2 regions of the Klebsiella sp. I138 genome follow, and region 2 is predicted to be linked to the other one. Evidence: predicted binding sites of a transcription regulator. Region 2 holds the regulator's gene; the other holds the start of a gene.
The links. Region 2 encodes LexA, which represses DNA repair genes until DNA is damaged. Its sites were predicted from a motif close to TNCTGTATGTACATACAGNA; they were not measured.
Positions count from the first base shown of each region.

Region 1: a site for LexA is predicted at 2,015-2,034, ahead of ACMYSK_RS09155 (DinI-like family protein). Genes of this name have one in related genera too.

Region 1 covers NZ_CP180447.1:1,958,508-1,963,158, forward strand. Annotated here, with positions in the region: gene ACMYSK_RS09145 (DUF968 domain-containing protein) at 1-828, opposite strand, end outside; gene ACMYSK_RS09150 (DNA-binding protein) at 1,028-1,420, opposite strand; gene ACMYSK_RS09155 (DinI-like family protein) at 1,763-1,996, opposite strand; partial or broken gene ACMYSK_RS09160 (DNA polymerase III subunit theta) at 2,137-2,241, opposite strand; gene ACMYSK_RS09165 (DHCW motif cupin fold protein) at 2,502-2,843, shown strand; gene ACMYSK_RS09170 (class I SAM-dependent methyltransferase) at 3,061-3,543, opposite strand; gene ACMYSK_RS09175 (hypothetical protein) at 3,540-3,743, opposite strand; gene ACMYSK_RS09180 (DUF977 family protein) at 3,740-4,006, opposite strand; gene ACMYSK_RS09185 (hypothetical protein) at 4,009-4,449, opposite strand; gene ACMYSK_RS09190 (replication protein P) at 4,464-4,651, opposite strand, start outside.
Region 2 covers NZ_CP180447.1:3,802,976-3,807,626, forward strand. Annotated here, with positions in the region: gene ACMYSK_RS17760 (cupin domain-containing protein) at 1-67, opposite strand, end outside; gene zur (zinc uptake transcriptional repressor Zur) at 182-697, shown strand; gene ACMYSK_RS17770 (CsbD family protein) at 790-999, opposite strand; gene dinF (MATE family efflux transporter DinF) at 1,126-2,442, opposite strand; gene lexA (transcriptional repressor LexA) at 2,511-3,119, opposite strand; gene ACMYSK_RS17785 (diacylglycerol kinase) at 3,321-3,689, opposite strand; gene plsB (glycerol-3-phosphate 1-O-acyltransferase PlsB) at 3,819-4,651, shown strand, end outside.

The DNA of each region.
Region 1 (4,651 bases), 1.8 Mb from region 2:
CATGCAGGGCTGAGTTTTAACCCACGCGAGAAAATTAGGCGATTCCCAGCGGATGCGTTTAGGTCTGGCAAAAAATGTAGAAGGGGCTTCCGGATCAACGAGCACGCCTAAAACTGACGCTGGTCGTTCCTGCGGTAACTCTGGCGGTGCTTTAGGATCAGGAGGCATTAAATCCATGCGTTCTTTCAACATGCTGGTGGACGGAATGGACGGTACAATGTCACTTTCCCGGTAGACCGGTTTAAAGCCTTCATCTTTCAGCTTCAGAGACCGTCGGGCCATCTCTTCGGTTATTTCTCCACCGATCCCCACAGACACTGCCCACCAGCACAGCTCTGCGAGAGAAAGCATTCGTTCTTTGTTGTAGCCCAGATATACCAGCGCCGTGTCAATAATCCAGTCGGCCATGTTCAGCCCAACCAGAATATCGAGTGTTTGCACGGTCTGATTGCGCAGCTCGTTATCGCAATGCCAACATGCACGTATCGCACCGGGCTCATGCCTGAAATTAACCAGTTCAGGATGATGATAATTAGAATGCGGCCACTGGCAGTGCCCTATAAAACGATCGAGCCACAGCTCCATGGTGCTTATCCCACCAGCAGCTTTGATGACGCGCTCATTCAGAAAAAACGGTCTGATCCCAGCATCATCCCGCAGCGGCTGACGGGCATCTGGTAACCGTCCACTCGGCATCGAGTCCATTTCCGCCGGTGGCATCTCGACCAGCACCCGCCCCTTGCCGAAGATCCGCATTAGCTCGCTTCCGGGCTTCAGAAGTACAACACCAAGATGCCGCGCAATATCCACGTTAAGTAGCGCCCTCATCAATCCCTCCACATTTTCTGCAGATAGGTTTTATCGGCGCGTGGCTCCTTTTTCGACTCAGGTAAAAAAACACTGACTTCCCATGACACCAGGTCATGGGATAAACATTTCTCTACCTGGTAGTTCGACTTCCTGTAGCGTTCCACCAGCTCAAGTGCCTGAGACTCTGTTAATTCCGTATGCTGAAACCAGCTTTTCTTCATAGCTGGGCCTCATACAACCGAATAAACTCAATAGCGCGTTCACGTGCTCCCGGTTCGTTATTTACCATTTCCTGCAGCAGCTGCACGGCGAGCAGTGGCTCTTTATGGCCGACAATTGAAATGCCTCGGGACATGTTAGGGCCAATGGTGATAAACCCTTTCCTGCACAACGCCCGAAGATGTTCGGCGGCAGCATTCGGAGACGCAGCACCAATCAGATCTGACAGCTCTCTGGCTGTCGGCGGATAACCGTGTTTTGAGATGAACGCAACGAGGAGATCAAACACCTCTTGCTGGCGTGGGGTCAGTTTCTTGAATGACGAAGGACCGGCGTTGTCAGTATGACAGCCAGTCTTCATTGGTTCCGGTCTTGCGATGGTTTGCGCCATGGTCTCTCTCCGTGGCGCAGCAGGTATAGGTTGTTCAGGCCTATGACGGGAGTGTAACAGAACCCGGCGGAACCTGGTAACCATCTCCAGACCTCGCCTTTTCAACCATCTGCGCAAACAATGAAAGAGTTCCCACAATTTCATCATGCTGTAGTGGCATAAACGAAACTGTATCACCGCGACGGTACATCAATGCACGCTCACATACCGGAAACGACCTGAGGCGGGCAACGATAACCCCATCGTCGCACCTGATTACTACATAGCCGGTGTTCGGCATTTCTTGTTTTTCACCCACTACAAAATCCTCTCAAAAAACCCGGTCCATCGCCGCGCTGAAACTCAATAAAACCAGTCGTCGGCGCTTTCCCACGTTTCTTGCAGGATCTCTTCAATCGTTTCTTTGTCACCGCCAATGCCCCCCAAAATACTCAGGCCATCAGCTCCGGCGCGGCGGATTGATAATTTACAGTCCTCATAGCTCTGACTTAAACGCCGTAGCAGTTCAACTTCCAGAGCAGGGACTGCGCCATCAGGCAAAGGCTTTTTACGGTCGATTGTGATTTCAACTTTCATCGTTAGCTTCCATCGATATACTGTATAAATAAACAGTACACCGATACCACGCTTTTATCAATATCTTAACAGCACAAAATGTTAATTTTTGATTAGCGTGCTAAATAAAAACCCGCCGTAGCGGGTTGATTTAACGGAGGTTACTTTTTTTGGCTTTGCTCTGCCATCTCGATGTAACGCGGATCGGATGCCCGAGGCAACTGGATGCTCTGCTCGCGGTAGTAGCGCCCCCTTCCCATAAAATACCTTAGCTCAAACTTGATCTGACAATTTTTTCAGGGAGTGCACAATCAAAACTGACGGTCAGCTTTGAGCGAGGAGCGGACGTTGCCGACACCCGTCAATTTTCACAGGTGTAGCACCTCTTAGGTACACAACTTGAATCAGGTTCAACTTCGTTACTACATATGAAAAATAAGGTGTTGATGTATAAATTATTTCTCCTTATGTTAATTCACTTAAACCTGAGCTCGAGAGCTCTTTCTTAACAACGAAGGGCCATACAATGAATATCGAGGCATTTGCTTTTGGCACCACCAACTGGAGTGAAGTCGCAAAAACAGAGCATCCAGGGGAAACTGGCATGGCCTACTGGCGCACACAACTTTTTGGTCACAAGCCGAACCAAATACGTGTGCGAATGGTTGAATATACCCCTGGTTACCTTGCAGATCATTGGTGCAGAAAAGGCCATGTCCTTTTCTGCATAGAGGGAGAACTCGAAACACTGCTCGCGGATGGCCGTAAATTCACTTTAAGTGCGGGGATGAGTTATCAGGTTGGTGATAACGCAGAACCACATCAGTCCAGAACGACGACAGGAGCAAAACTCTTTATTGTGGACTGACGTATTCGTCGTTATTGCATGCGACGTCCGCTCCTGGCACGAAGCGGACATCTTCCGGTTTAGGGGCCATGTTTCACTTTAACATCAGAAAAACCACTCTAACCATGATGGCATCGTGATTTATGCAGCCTCCCGAGCCTGACACATCTCAGATAAGTTCGCCCTCACAATTCGCCTTCAGTCCACCAACCCTCGGTATCTTTGATGCATTTGACTTTCATGCTGCTGCCCCCTTCACGAAAATTACCCAGTGCGTCTTATCGGCCTTACCGGTGCGTTGCCAGATGGCCGGCTTCTCGTCGGTCAGTACCAGAATCTGGCTAACCGGTATCTGGGTTTCGTTCCATTTGAAGATGAGCACGCCGTGCTGCCGCAGCACTCTGAACGCTTCTTTGAATCCTGCGCTCAGGTCGTCGCGCCAGGAATCTTTGCTCAGGCGTCCGTATTTCTTACCCATCCAGGCGTTTTCGCCAACGCGCTCAAGGTGTGGCGGGTCAAACACAACAACAGGGAATGAGTCGTCGGCAAACGGCAGCGCGCGGAAATCGGCGATAACATCAGGGTTAATTACCAGGCTGCGACCATCGCACAGGGTGTGCTGCTCGGCGCGAATGTCGGCGAAAACTGCGCGCGAGTCCTGTTTGTCGAACCAGAACATACGGGAGCCGCAGCACATGTCGAGAATGGTTTGCTCTGTCATTTTCCGGTCCCCGGGATCGGTTGAATTGAATCCAACAGGAGCCGGCGGCGCGTATGCTCCGCAAAATGCCGTTTCCCCGTGTCTTTTCGGTAACATTCGGTCTTCTCTACAACCCACATCGATGCGGTTTCGTGGAGTAGTTTTGCTTTCGGACCATCTTTCGTTATCACGATTCCGGTATGCGTTTTTTTAATGGTCATTTGGAGGTCCCCGCATTCTTCCTGTAATCGTATTTGGCCAGGTCAAAATCGATGGTGGCGCGAGCGTCGCGAAACAGACCAAACCGGCTATAACGGATTACTTCTCCTGTCGCGACCGCCGCCCGGAAATACTTCCGAGCCGTATCGAGGGACATTCCGAACTCGCTCGCCACCTGTTCGGTGGTCAGGCGCCCTTGGCGTTTGGTGAGATCGATAATGGTTCTGATTGTGTCGGCCATCTGGCTCCTGGATTTGTTCGCCATGATCAGCACCTCCGCGCGTTACGTAAGCAACGACTGCGCAGCCGGGCAATACGCCATAATTCATTGGCAGTGGCGGTCATTCCCAGGATGTTGGTGTACACGGTCGCAGCGCGCCGCCAGAGTTTTTTCTCCTCCAACTCTTTCGCCAGGACAACTGCTGTTTTCACCTGCTGTACATCGCCTTTGTCTGCGTGTGGAGCCAGTTCAGGCAACACAACTTCAGGTACTTCTACGCCCGGCGTTACCAGGTAAACGAACTGTGTTCCGTTGTGGTAACGGGTCAGTTTACCTACCTCGGTAAGTTTCCGGAGGATTGCCCCGGCAGTGCTTGACTGCAAATCCAGTACCTCGCAAACATCCTGCAGGATGCAATCCGGCGTCCGGTCGACGATGGCCAGTGCCATCTGTGATTTTGTTACTCGAAATTTCTTAATTTTGGTCATTGGTCAAAACTCGCTTACTTGGTTAAACCTTCCGCTTTGCGACGTTTGTACTCTTCCATCAAAATTTCTGCTGGCGTTGGCCCCGGTGGATGCCGCGGCGCCTCAAGCTGCCGGCGGACCGGCGGTATCGTGAATCCGTTCCCAACATGTTTTGTCCACTTTGTCAGTAGTTTCTCAGCCAGTTTCTTCAGCTCCCCCTCTG
Region 2 (4,651 bases):
TAGGATAAGAGGCATCATCTGGGCCTTCCAGTTCGCGCCAATGTCGAATGCAATCAGGTCGTTTCATCGTTTTCTCCCGAAAATGAGATGCATCAGGTATAGCACAAGCCGCCGGTTCTCGGCGTTTTGCCTGGATCGTGATAAAGTAACAACTTCAGACTCACGCAACCAGAGGATGCTCATGAATAAGACCACTTCGCAAGAAATGTTAGCGCACGCTGAAAAGCTCTGCGCACAGCGCGGCGTGCGCCTGACTCCGCAGCGCCTGGAAGTGTTGCGTCTGATGAGCCTACAGCAAGGGGCGATTAGCGCATATGACCTGCTTGACCTGCTGCGTGACAAAGAGCCACAGGCGAAGCCACCGACGGTCTACCGGGCGCTGGAGTTTTTGCTGGAGCAGGGGTTTGTGCATAAGGTGGAGTCCACCAACAGCTACGTGCTGTGCCATCTCTTCGATCAGCCGACCCACAGTTCCGCGATGTTTATCTGCGATCGCTGCGGCGTGGTCAAAGAAGAGTGCGCGGAAGGCGTGGAGGATATTATGCACACGCTGGCGGCCAGAATGGGCTTTGCGTTGCGCCACAACGTGATTGAGGCGCACGGTCTGTGCGCGGGGTGTGTCGAGGTCGAAGCCTGTAGCACTCCAGGGCACTGTCACCACGACCATACGATCCAGATTAAAAAGAAAGCCCGCTGAGGCTGGTGCCGCAGCGGGAATCAGGGTTGTCGGTACCTCCGTGTACCGTTCGGGCAGGTAATAACAGAGGGTTAATGCGTTATGACTCGCCGCTACCAGCGGTGATCGTTTTTACGTTCCCAGTCAGACACTTCTTTCTCAGCCTGATCTTTGGCGTAGCCGTAACGCTCCTGGATTTTACCTACCAGCTGGTCACGCTTGCCCTCGATGACCGTCATGTCATCATCGGTAAGCTTACCCCATTTCTCTTTCGCTTTACCTTTCAACTGTTTCCAGTTACCGCCGATTTCGTCTTTGTTCATCATTCAATCCTCATCGTTCGGTGAGTCAACAGCCCGCCGTGTGCCGGACATAGGTTTAACTATAGATAAGAATTCTGGGTTGAATTTATTATTCGGAATCTTTAACCAATTACACGTTAAAAATCGCTACGAAAACCAGGTTCCGCGCTGCCAGTGTCGCCGCCAGATAACCGCCAGCGACAGGCCGCGCAGTGCAAGAAAGACCGCCAGCGCCAGCCAAAGCCCGTGGTTACCCAGAACCGGCAGCGTCAGCAACGTCACGGCAAACCCTGCCGCCGCTATCGCCATGCTGTTACGCATCTCAGCTCCCCGCGTCGCACCGATGAACATGCCATCCAGCAAATAGCACCACACGCCAATCACCGGCAGAACCATCTGCCAGATCAGGTAGCGATCGGCAAGCTGCTGGAGCGACGGCAGCGAGGTCAACAGGGCAATAATCTGCTGCCCCGCAACGGCATAGGTCACCGCAAACGCCAGCGCCACTATTCCCGATTGCCGACAGGCCGCCCGCCAGACGTCAAGCAGCTGACTCCCATTACGCGCGCCGTACGCCTGCCCGGAGTGAGCTTCTACGGCATAGGCAAAACCATCCAGCGCGTAGGCGGTGAAGGTCAGCATGGTCATCAGAAGCGCATTGACGGCAACGATCTCGCCGCCGAGGCGAGCGCCAAAGACGGTCACCGCGCCAAAGCAGAGCTGGAGCAGCAGAGAGCGCAGCATGATATCGCGGTTTAACGCCAGCAGCCGACGCACATCCCCGCGCCAGGCGCATTTCAGCATGGCCAATGACACCCCGCGCAGCGTCAGTACGCGTTTTGCCATCAGCAGCCCGATGATAAAGGTGACATATTCGGCGGTCACCGTCGCCAGCGCAGCACCCTGCACGTTCATGTGCAGACCCATCACCAGCCACAGGTCGAGCACGATATTCAGCAGATTGCCGACGATCAGCAGAATCACCGGCGCCCTGGCGTACTGCACACCCAGCAGCCAGCCGAGCAGCACCAGGTTTGCCAGCGACGCCGGCGCGCTCAGCCAGCGAATTTTGAGAAAGCGCCGGGCCTGTTCCAGCACCGCTTCATTGCCGCCAACAATATGCAACGCCAAATCGATAAGTGGGGTTCTGAAAAGCACAATCAGCAGGCCGGCCCCTAATGCCAGCCCCAGCGGCTGCACCAGCGCCCTCGCCAGGCGAAGAGGATCTTTTGCGCCAAAGGCCTGTGCCGTCAGTCCGGTGGTGCTCATGCGCAGAAAAAGCAGCAGCATGAAGAGAAAACTGGTGGCCGTCGCGCCGACCGCAACACCACCGAGGTAAACCGGGCTATCGAGGTGACCAATTACGGCGGTATCGACCAACCCCAGCAGCGGGACGGTGATATTGGAGAAAATCATGGGTAGCGCCAGGCGCCACAGGGCCTTATCAGCGGCGTTAAAGAACATGAGAAAGAGCCTGACCGGGGGAAGACTGCGCAGCATCATGCATCAGATGATGCTGCGGGGAGAAGGTGTTACAGCCACTCACCGTTGCGAATAACGCCAACGGCCAGCCCTTCGATAGTGAAGTTTTGCTCGCGCAGATTCACCACGATCGGTGAAAATTCGCTGTTTTCTGGCAGGAGTTCGACGATGTTACCCAGCTTTTTAAGGCGTTTTACGGTAACTTCTTCGTCAATACGCGCCACGACAACCTGGCCGTTACGCACATCCTGAGTTTTATGGACCGCCAGCAGATCGCCATCAAGAATACCGATATCTTTCATCGACATACCGCTAACCCGCAGCAAAAAGTCGGCATTCGGCTTGAACATCGCCGGATCGACCTGGAAGTGACCTTCGATATGCTGCTGAGCCAGCAGCGGCTCACCGGCTGCGACGCGGCCAATCAACGGCAGACCAGGTTCTTCTTCCGTAAGCAGACGGATGCCCCGGGAGGCGCCGGAGATAATCTCGATCGCGCCCTTACGCGCCAGCGCTTTCAGGTGTTCTTCCGCCGCGTTGGGAGAACGGAACCCCAAGCGCTGAGCAATTTCCGCACGCGTTGGCGGCATGCCCGTCTGGCTGATGTGATCCCGAATGAGATCGAACACCTCTTGCTGCCTTGTCGTTAACGCTTTCATCCCGCCCCCTGGGTGTATATACAGTTATGCTGTGAGTATATACAGCTAACGGTGATTTTGGAATCAAATTTCACACAAAAATCAGGAGATTCTTTCCATTTTGCGTATCAGATAACCCATTGTGCCAGGGGTTATTGCCACCGGCAGGCCGCAAACCCCATCGGGCGCGTGGAGCCTGCCGGTCGGGACAGCAAAATTCGGTTAATGGTAGCGGGCCCACAGCAGGATTGCCCAGGTGATCAGCGCGATCGCAATGGCCAGCAGCACCGCCGCGGACCCCATGTCCTTCGCCCGACCTGATAGTTCGTGGTGCTCTGGCCCAATACGGTCTACGACCGCTTCAATCGCGCTATTAAGAATTTCGACTATCATCACTATCAGGACCGAGCCTATCAGCAGCACCCGCGTGATGGCGTCAACGTCCAGCCAGCAGGCGATCGCGACGGCAATAATGGCGGCGACGCCTTCTTGACGAAATGCGGCCTCATTCATCCATGCCGCACGGAACCCTTTCCAGGAATAACCTGCTGCTTTAATGATTCGGGTTAACCCAGTGGTATTATTGGCCATCAAAAGAACCTTTTTATGTAAATGACGTCAATGAGTGCACGCGTTTGCCGCGTGGCAACGGAAATTTTGCGCGCTTTCTGTTATTCTTGCCGCGCATTTGCATGATTAACCAGAGGCTTCACATCGTTTATGTCCGGCTGGCAACGAATTTACTATAAATTACTGAATTTACCATTACGGGTGCTGGTAAAAAGCAAGTCTATTCCCGCAGAACCTGCTCAGGAATTAGGGCTGGATACCTCGCGTCCTATTATGTACGTCCTGCCTTATAACTCGAAGGCGGACCTGCTGACTCTGCGCGCCCAGTGCCTGGAGCACGATTTACCCGACCCGCTTGAACCGCTGGAAATCGACGGCGCGCTGCTGCCGCGCTACGTGTTTATCCACGGCGGGCCGCGCGTCTTTACCTACTATGCGCCGAAAGAAGAGTCGATCAAGCTGTTCCACGACTACCTGGATCTGCACCGTAACCATCCTGACCTGGACGTGCAAATGGTGCCAGTGTCGGTGATGTTTGGTCGTAGGCCAGGGCGTGAGAAAGGCGAAGTGAACCCGCCGCTGCGCATGCTGAATGGCATTCAGAAGTTCTTCGCCGTTCTGTGGCTGGGGCGCGACAGTTTTGTCCGTTTCTCACCGCCGGTTTCCCTGCGCAGAATGGCCACCGAACACGGCACCGATAAAATTATCGCCCAGAAGCTGGCCCGCGTCGCGCGCATGCACTTCGCTCGTCAGCGCCTGGCTGCTGTCGGCCCGCGCCTGCCGGCGCGTCAGGACCTGTTCAATAAGCTGCTGGCCTCAAAAGCCATCGCGCGCGCGGTGGAAGACGAAGCACGCAGCAAGAAAATCTCCCATGAGAAGGCGCAGCAAAACGCCATCGCGCTGATGGAAGAGATCGCCGCAAACTTCTCCTATGAGATGATTCGTCTGACCGACCGCGTGCTCGGGTTTACCTGGAACCGTCT